3 regions of the Schinkia azotoformans genome follow, and region 3 is predicted to be linked to each of the others. Evidence: riboswitches for the same ligand, from Rfam matches in the RefSeq annotation. Region 3 holds a riboswitch; each other region holds the start of a gene.
What was found. Region 3 has a riboswitch for S-adenosylmethionine ahead of P9E47_RS09865 (YezD family protein). Riboswitches for the same ligand answer to the same signal wherever they lie in the genome.
Positions count from the first base shown of each region.

Region 1: linked by a shared signal. The riboswitch ahead of P9E47_RS02985 (bifunctional homocysteine S-methyltransferase/methylenetetrahydrofolate reductase) and the one ahead of P9E47_RS09865 (YezD family protein) in region 3 are both predicted to bind S-adenosylmethionine.
Region 2: linked by a shared signal. The riboswitch ahead of metK (methionine adenosyltransferase) and the one ahead of P9E47_RS09865 (YezD family protein) in region 3 are both predicted to bind S-adenosylmethionine.

Region 1 covers NZ_JARSMD010000005.1:140,605-143,659, reverse strand. Annotated here, with positions in the region: gene P9E47_RS02985 (bifunctional homocysteine S-methyltransferase/methylenetetrahydrofolate reductase) at 1-1,261, opposite strand, end outside; SAM riboswitch class I at 1,368-1,454, opposite strand; gene P9E47_RS02980 (aspartyl-phosphate phosphatase Spo0E family protein) at 1,593-1,799, opposite strand; gene cdr (CoA-disulfide reductase) at 1,991-3,055, opposite strand, start outside.
Region 2 covers NZ_JARSMD010000016.1:202,353-205,407, reverse strand. Annotated here, with positions in the region: gene pckA (phosphoenolpyruvate carboxykinase (ATP)) at 1-1,185, opposite strand, end outside; SAM riboswitch class I at 1,360-1,532, shown strand; gene metK (methionine adenosyltransferase) at 1,724-2,923, shown strand.
Region 3 covers NZ_JARSMD010000017.1:16,450-19,504, reverse strand. Annotated here, with positions in the region: gene P9E47_RS09875 (acyl-CoA dehydrogenase family protein) at 1-282, opposite strand, end outside; gene P9E47_RS09870 (YceI family protein) at 500-1,027, shown strand; SAM riboswitch class I at 1,161-1,265, shown strand; gene P9E47_RS09865 (YezD family protein) at 1,352-1,540, shown strand; gene P9E47_RS09860 (methionine ABC transporter ATP-binding protein) at 1,685-2,698, shown strand; gene P9E47_RS09855 (methionine ABC transporter permease) at 2,688-3,055, shown strand, end outside.

The sequences.
Region 1 (3,055 bases), on a different contig from region 3:
CAACCTTTGTAGGGTCACCGGTAACAGCTAACACTTGGTCGATCCCTAAAGCATCCAAACCCATTAAATGGGATTGAAGTCCAATTAAATTTCGGTCCCGGCAGGTAATGTGCACAAGCGGGCGTATTTTCACTTCATTTTTAACAATCGCTGCCATTGCCATATTGCTTATTCTTGGTGAAGCCAATGAATTATCTGCCATTGTAAGAGCGTCTATGCCGACCTCTTTTAAAGCTTTAGCTCCTTCTATGAATGCAGTAGTATTTAATGTTTTTGGAGTGTCCAACTCAACGATAACGGACCGTTCTTTTGTAACAATTTCATGCAGGTGTGGTTGAGTAGGTTTGGCTGTAACAGTAATAATATTTTTATTTTCCTTAATTTTTACATCCTTATGTGTAACAGGTGCTAGTCCCTTTAGTCTTTTGCTAACAGCTTTAATATGTTTGGGCGTTGTTCCGCAGCAGCCACCGATGAGGCGAACACCTTGATTTCTGAGGTTAACGGCACACTCGCCAAAATATTCGGCATCTGATTCATATATTAATCTCCCATCTACATAATCTGGTAAGCTTGCATTTGGATAGGCTGAAAGGAACGCTTTCTTTGGCAATGGTATTTCTTCCAACGCTTGGGTCATATGATGGGGCCCGAGACGGCAATTTAAACCGACAACATCAGCCCCGAGATCTTCAAGTTCTTTTAAGGCAATACGAAGTGGTGTTCCGTCCTGTAAGACGGCAACCTCATGAATAGAAACCTGGGAGATGATCGGTAAATCGGTTTCTTTTCGAGCAATTTCTAGAACGGTCTTTATTTCATCGAAATCGTAGAATGTTTCAAGTAATAATCCGTCTACACCTTCCATCAGAATGCTGTAGAGCTGTTCACGAAAAGACCGTTTAATTTCATCAATCGTTGCTGCACTTTTTTTAATTCCTCGTATTCCACCGAAAGTTCCTAGCACATACGTATTTTCTTTAGCAGCTTTTTTTGCAAGGCGTACGGCAGCTGTATTAATATCTTTGACCTGATCTTCGAGACCGTACCTACCAAGTTTTATATAGTTAGCGCCATACGTATTTGTTTGTATTACATCCGCTCCAGCCTTAATATAGGTTTCATGGATTTGTGTAATACGGTCCGGCTGCAAGAGGTTTAATTCTTCAAAGCAAAAATCAACACCATATGAATAAAGGAGTGTCCCCATCGCACCATCAGCTATTAAAATACGATTTTGCAAATCTTGTAAAAATCCCATGTTTTCACCTACTACCTAATAGTTTTGATTAAGTCAAACTAAAAATACGTCAAAATAGAAAAAGTCTCCTCCATTAAGAAGAAGACTTTTTGCATTGCAATTCTTCTTCTTATCTGTCTGGAATTAGCACCTGACCTTCAGGCTGGTTGCTGAGATTTCATAGGGCCAGTCCCTCCACCTCTCGAGATAAGAATATAGTTTTATACTTAGGGTAGTATTTTTGTTTACACTAATTTACTATAGTACACCGAAATTTACAAGTGATTTTTTTGAATTGTTAAATAGTATCAATTGTCAAAAAAATACCCACAACTTATTAAGGTTGTGGATATTACTCTTTACATTCTTTGGTTAATAAATTTCCAAGGTGGAGAACCTCATTAATAAGCTTGTCCAATTCTTGGCTAATCATGATTGTCCTTTTATTAGTAAAACCATATTGAAGTCCATTATTTATCATTTGTTTCCGTTTTTTTTCAATTAAAGAATTTAATGAATTTAGTTGATCTAATTGCACCTTTGTAGAAGTTGTTTCCATCGAGCAGTCCCCATTTTAAAAATAGTAATAATAGTGTAATTGAATTATAACTTTTTTTCTTCTAAATTTGATGTGAATTTGATCACAATTTGTTTACAATTTATTGAAAATATTACAATAAAGGTAAAAATACCAAAAAGGTGGAACAGGAGTTTTTTTCCTGGCCACCCTTTGTCAATGACTATAATTGCCTATTTAATTGGATTACCAACGCAATCGAATCGTGCTACACCAGAGTCATCTGTAACGATGTTACAATTTGAATCTTTTCCAGTTCCATAAACTGTGGAATAAGTTTTCCAACCACCATCCAAGTTTACTGCTTTAAATCCATTAAGTGTCAATATTCTTGCGGCGAGATAACCACGAAGACCAACTTGGCAATTCACATAAATTGGTTTATCTTTTGGAAGTTCATCAAGGTGATCACGAAGTTCATCTAGTGGTATATTTACAGCTCCTTTGATGAATCCAAGCTTCAATTCACTTGGATTACGTACATCTACAAGATAGCCGCCATTCGCTACAATATCGTCGATTTCATGCCATTGTATCGTTTCAACGGCATCTTCGATAATATTTGAAGCTACATAACCAGCCATATTCACCGGGTCTTTTGCAGATGAATAGGGTGGGGCATAGGCCAACTCTAAATCGGGCAAATCAAGCACAGATAAGCCACCTTTGATTGCGGTTGCGATAACATCAATCCGCTTTTCGACACCATCTTTTCCAATGCCTTGAGCGCCGTAAATTTTTCCAGTCTCTTTGTCAAAGATGACCTTTAAGGCGATTGGCGCTGCTCCTGGATAATAGCCGGCATGTGAACCGGGATGGATATGAATGACTTGATAATTGTTAATACATAAGCGTTTCAATGTTTTCTCATTATTACCGGTACTTGCAGCAGTATAATCAAATACTTTTGCGACTGAAGTACCCATTGTTCCACTATATTTCTCTTTTTTTCCGTAAATATTATTGGCAACAATCCGACCTTGGCGGTTTGCTGGCCATGCGAGTGGAATAGCAGTGGTGGTACCATTAATATAATCTGTAACTTCAATTGCATCACCAAGAGCATAAATATCCGGATCGCTTGTTTCGAGATATTCATTTACTTTAATATGGCCGCGTTCTCCAAGATCAAGACCAGCATCTTTTGCTAGTTCATTTTCCGGTCTTACTCCGATTGCTAATAAAATCATCTCTGTTTCAATTTCTTTTCCACTATTTAAAATTACTTTTGTACCATT
Region 2 (3,055 bases), on a different contig from region 3:
ACCAAAGCATGTTGAGAATGCTGGTTGTGGTTCAGTGATGCCACGCTCAGTTCCAGCAACCTTACTTGTATAGCCACTGATAAAGTGGTACATTGCTTGCTCTTTAGTTAAACGGCTTACTGGAGGTAAAACGCCAGAAGCATCAGCTGTTAAGAAAATAATTGTATTTGGATGTCCACCAATACTTGGTGTTACGATATTATCAATTGCGTGAATTGGATAAGCCGCACGAGTATTTTCTGTTAATGATGAATCATCATAATCTGCCACTCTAGTAGCATCGTCAAGAACTACGTTTTCTAATACAGTACCGAAACGGATTGCATCCCAAATTTGTGGTTCCTTTTCTTGAGACAGGTTAATACATTTAGCGTAGCAGCCACCCTCAATGTTAAATACGCCATTATTAGACCAACCATGCTCATCATCACCAATTAGACGACGATTTGGATCAGCAGATAATGTTGTTTTACCAGTACCTGATAATCCGAAGAATAATGCTACATCACCTTCTTGACCGATATTGGCTGAGCAGTGCATTGGCAATACATTCTTTTCAGGTAATAAATAGTTCATAATAGAGAAAATGGACTTCTTCATTTCACCAGCATACTCAGTACCACCGATTAATACTGTTTTTTGCTCAAAAGAAATGATAATAAATGTTTCTGATTTTACACCATCAACAGCTGGATCAGCTTTGAAATTAGGTGCAGTTATTACAGTAAATTCCGGAGTATGTGACTGTAATTCTTCATCAGTTGGACGAATAAATAATTGATGAACGAATAAATTATGCCATGCATATTCGTTGATTACTTGAATTGGTAAACGATATTTAGTATCTGCCCCGGCAAATCCTTGGAAACGGAAGATTTCATCTTTGGAACTTAAGTAATTTAACACTTTTTGATAAAGTGAATTGAATACTTCAGAAGAGATTGGTTGGTTAACGGAACCCCAATCAATTTTATCTTTTGTTGAAGCCTCTTCGACAATGTATTTATCCTTTGGTGAACGGCCAGTATATTTTCCAGTTGTAGCACGGATAGCACCTGTTGAAGATAATACAGCTTCTTCTCTTGATAGTGTTTTTTCCACTAATTGTGGAACAGACAGATTATGATGGACATTAGCTCCACTAATCACATCCTTTAATTCAATCGTGTTACGAACAGAGTTCATGAACAAAACCTTCCTTTTCATTAATTTAAATCATTTTATAATCTAATCTATAATATGTTAAATAGTATAACATATTTAGATTAATAGTCTATACTATTTAAAATCTTTATCTAATTTTTAAATTTTAATTGCAAAATATGGTTTTCTACGATACTATAGGTCAGAACGGATACTCTCTTATCCCGAGTTGGTGGAGGGGGGACAGACCCTAAGAAACCCGGCAACCGACACTATTATTATTTCCATGAAATTATCGCAACTATCCGGTTTATTTCGTTGGAAAATAAAAAATGGTGACAAGGTGCTTAACCTGTTGCAAGACAAGCTTTTGTCTTGAGCGATAAGAGTGAAAGGCTTAGTTGATTAAACAACCTTTCCTCATTTATTTGTAGGAAAGGTTTTTTTGCGTCTTTATATGATTTATTTTGAGTTTTTTATACAAAGATGGATACCTTAAAATATAGAAAAGGTATGAGCCAACGTATAAAGGGAATGAGTACCGTTAAAATTGATTTATTCTTAGGAGGTACATATTTAAATGACAAAGAATCGTCGTTTGTTTACTTCAGAATCAGTAACGGAAGGACACCCGGATAAAATATGTGATCAAATTTCTGATGCTATTTTGGATGAGATCCTTAAAAACGATCCAAACGCTCGTGTAGCGGCTGAAACGACTGTAACAACAGGCTTGGTACTAGTTGCCGGCGAAATTACCACATCCACTTATGTGGATATTCCAAAAATTGTACGTGAAACAGTTGATGGCATTGGGTATAATCGTGCAAAATATGGATTTGATGCTGAGACATGTGCTGTTTTAACATCGATTGATGAACAATCTCCTGATATTGCAATGGGTGTTGATAAAGCCCTGGAAGCCCGTGAAGGTAAAATGTCAGATGAAGAGATTGAAGCGATTGGAGCAGGAGACCAAGGATTAATGTTTGGATTCGCTTGTAATGAAACACCTGAATTAATGCCGCTTCCTATTTCATTGGCACACAAACTATCACGCCGATTGGCAGAGGTTCGTAAAAATGAAACCCTTTCCTATTTACGTCCCGATGGTAAGACACAAGTAACGGTTGAGTATGACGAAAACGATAAACCGGTGCGCATTGATGCTATTGTTGTATCCACACAGCATAATCCGGAAGTATCATTAGAACAAATTCAAAAAGATATTAGGGAATTTGTCATTAACCCAATTGTTCCAAAAGAGCTTATTGATGAAAAAACAAAATACTTCATTAATCCTACAGGCCGTTTCGTAATTGGCGGACCTCAAGGTGATGCTGGCTTAACAGGCAGAAAAATTATTGTTGATACTTATGGAGGATATGCACGTCATGGCGGTGGTGCATTCTCTGGGAAAGATCCAACAAAGGTTGACCGCTCAGCGGCTTATGCAGCAAGATATGTAGCCAAAAATATTGTTGCAGCTGGGTTAGCTGAAAAGTGTGAAGTCCAGCTTGCCTACGCAATTGGTGTTGCCCAACCGGTATCGATTGCTGTTGATACGTTTGGAACTGGAAAGGTTTCAGAAGAGAAGTTAGTTGAAGTTGTCCGTAATAACTTTGACCTTCGTCCTGCTGGAATCATCAAAATGTTAGACTTACGTCGCCCAATCTATAAAGAAACGGCTGCTTACGGACATTTTGGTCGAATCGACCTTGATGTACCTTGGGAAAAAACAGATAAAGCAGAAAGACTACAAAAAGAGGCATTACAATAATAATAGAGGGTAGATAAGCTTTAGAAGTTTATCTACCCTTTTTTTTAGAGGGAATGGGCGCATATCCATAATTTTGAAATAAATTGGTATAAAAATGTTTTATAGGGTATACTATGAAAAAGGGTTTAAAAA
Region 3 (3,055 bases):
TTGAATAATCCCCATATGCCATCCAATTGATAAGGCAGTGGCGCCATCCCCTCTTGCGATATACTCTTGAAACCTGACAAGATCATAAAGAGAAATTGCTTCTCCTCCAAATTTTTCAGGAAGTGTAAGCTCAGTATAGCCGGAGCTTTTAAGTTCAGAAATATTTTCAAAGGGAAAACCTCCTTCTTCGTCAATCTTGGCAGCTCTTGTTAAGAAACGTTGAGATAGTTCTTCCATGTATTCGAGCCGCTCATCCATACTTTTAAGATCTTGAAATCTCATCTAATAATCAGTCCCTTTTCCTACTATTCTTATCTGTTTTTAATTATTAGATAATTATACAATGATTTTTTGTGTATTCCAATGATTAGTTGCCATTCTTATTGTAGTAATTTTTTTTCTCAAAATTACTTGACGTGATTTGATAAATATATTATATTTAGTTACATAAAGTAAGTTAATAAAAAAATAAACAATGAACTTTAGGAGGACGAATAATATGTCAACATTTACATTAGATAAAGTACACAGTGGGATCGGATTTCAAGTGAAACACATGATGGTTTCCAAGGCAAAAGGTGAATTCAAAAACTTCGATGTTGCTGTTGAAGGTGATATTGATAATCTTGAAGGTTTAAAAATAACTGCAACAATTGATGCCGCATCGATCAGTACAAATAATGATGACCGTGATGGACACCTACGTTCAGCAGATTTCTTCGACGTAGAAAAATACCAAACTATCAAAATCGAAGGTCAATCGATTAAAAAAATCTCTGATGAAGAATATGAATTAACAGCATTAGTTACAATTAAAGATGTAACAAATACAGAAAAGTTTACAGTAGAATTTAGCGGTGTTTCTAAAAATCCAATGGATGGCAGCACTGTAACAGGATTCGATGTGGAAGGAAAAATCAACCGTGAAAATTACGGTTTAACTTGGAACGCAGCGCTTGAAACTGGTGGCTTCCTAGTTGGTAAAGATGTAAAATTATCTGCAAACTTTGAGTTTGTAGTAGCATAATGTATGCAAGCAAAAGCATGGCCTATTCTTGGGCTATGCCTTTTTCTTTATTATTTAAAAAATTTAAATAATTCATTGACAATTGGATTACTTGGTTTTATTATAGACATTAATTACTAATCAATATAATAATTTCTTATCAAGAGCGACTGAGGGAACAGGCCCATAGAAGTCCAGCAACCTCCATAATGGAACGGTGCTAAATCCTGCAGAATGATTTCATTCTGAAAGATAAGGTGAAAATTGACATTGTCAGGTTAACCCTCTTTCAAAATGAACGAGGGTTTTTTACATGTAAAAAAGATTGGGGAGGAGAGGGTTTCATTGTCTTTAAACACACGAATTGATCACCAAGTTCTTGAGAAAATTATTTATGCATTAGAAGGCTTAGAATTTGGAACGGTTCAAATAACAGTTCATGATTCACAGGTGACACAAATTGAAAAGAATGAAAAACACCGGTTTCAATTACAACAAAAAAAAGCAAAGACTCCTAGAACAAATGAAAGTTAAAAGTAAGACTCTAACAAAATTATATTTTTGCCGATCGGACCACCGAAGGCTCCTTTAGTTTTTAGGTGCAACTATGTACTAAAACTTTAGGGGCTTTTTTATTTTGTTAAAAGCCCTAAATTATCAAAGATTGGAGTGGGGAATTTGATCGAAGTTCACAACCTTGTGAAAAGTTATCATTCAAAAAAAGGAATTGTAGTGGGGGTGGATCATGTATCTCTGAAAATAGCAAAAGGAGAGATTTTTGGGATTATTGGGTATAGTGGAGCAGGAAAAAGTTCACTTTTACGGTGTTTAAATTTATTAGAAAAGCCGACTTCTGGAGAAGTATATGTTGATCAAGTTGAACTTACTTCCTTAAATAAAGTAGAGCTTAGGAAAGCGCGTCTGAAGATTGGCATGATATTTCAACATTTTTACTTAGTAAGTTCGAAGACTGTTTTTGAGAATGTTGCTTTCGCATTAAAGGCAGCAAGGAAATCTAAAGCTGAAATTCAAGACCGTGTCCTTGGGCTTTTAGAGATAGTGGGACTTGAAGATAAAAAAGATAGCTTTCCCTCGCAATTAAGCGGCGGACAGAAACAGCGGGTAGCCATTGCAAGGGCGTTAGCGAATGAACCAAATGTACTTCTATGTGATGAAGCAACATCGGCATTGGATCCTACAACGACTAAAGCAATCCTTAAGCTACTAAAAAAGATTAATGAGGATCTCGGTTTAACCATTGTTCTGATCACTCATGAAATGGAAGTTGTTAAAGAAATTTGTGACAAAGTTGCGGTTATGCAGTCAGGAAAAGTGATCGAGGAAGGTACGGTGTATGAAGTTTTTGCTAATCCTAAGGAAGATTTAACAAAAGAATTTATTAATACAATTTTACATTTCGGATTACCTGATCGGCTAATCGCAAATAAAAAAGGAAAAATTGTAAAAATTGTTTTCAAAGGAGAGGTAGCAGAGGAGTCGATTGTATCAGATATGCTTCAGACTTTTAATATTAAAGGAAATATACTTCACGGAAAAATTGAATACATCAAGGAAGTGCCACTCGGTATTTTTATTATGGAAGTAATAGGCGAATCAATTGAAATTGAACGTGCTCTTAGCTTCATTAAACAACGGGTTGAAGTATTGGAGGTGTTCGATGATGCTGCTTGATTCCTTGATAAACCTATTACCTGACTTGAATAAAGCATTTTTTCAAACGATCTATATGGTTTTCATTTCTTTAACGATTGCGATTGTAGGAGGTTTGCCATTAGGACTGGTATTATTCGTGACTGATAAAGGATTATTTTTAGAAAATATTCGCGTTCAATCCATTGTTGGGATCATCGTTAACATTGTGCGCTCAATCCCTTATATTATTTTGCTAGTGGCATTGCTCCCATTAACAAAGTTGATTACAGGGACAACAATCGGGCCAACAGCAGCCTCCGTTTCTTTATCTGTTGCAGCAATTCCGTTTTTTGCAAGAATCGTCGAGGCATCACTACGTGAAATTGACAAAGGGGT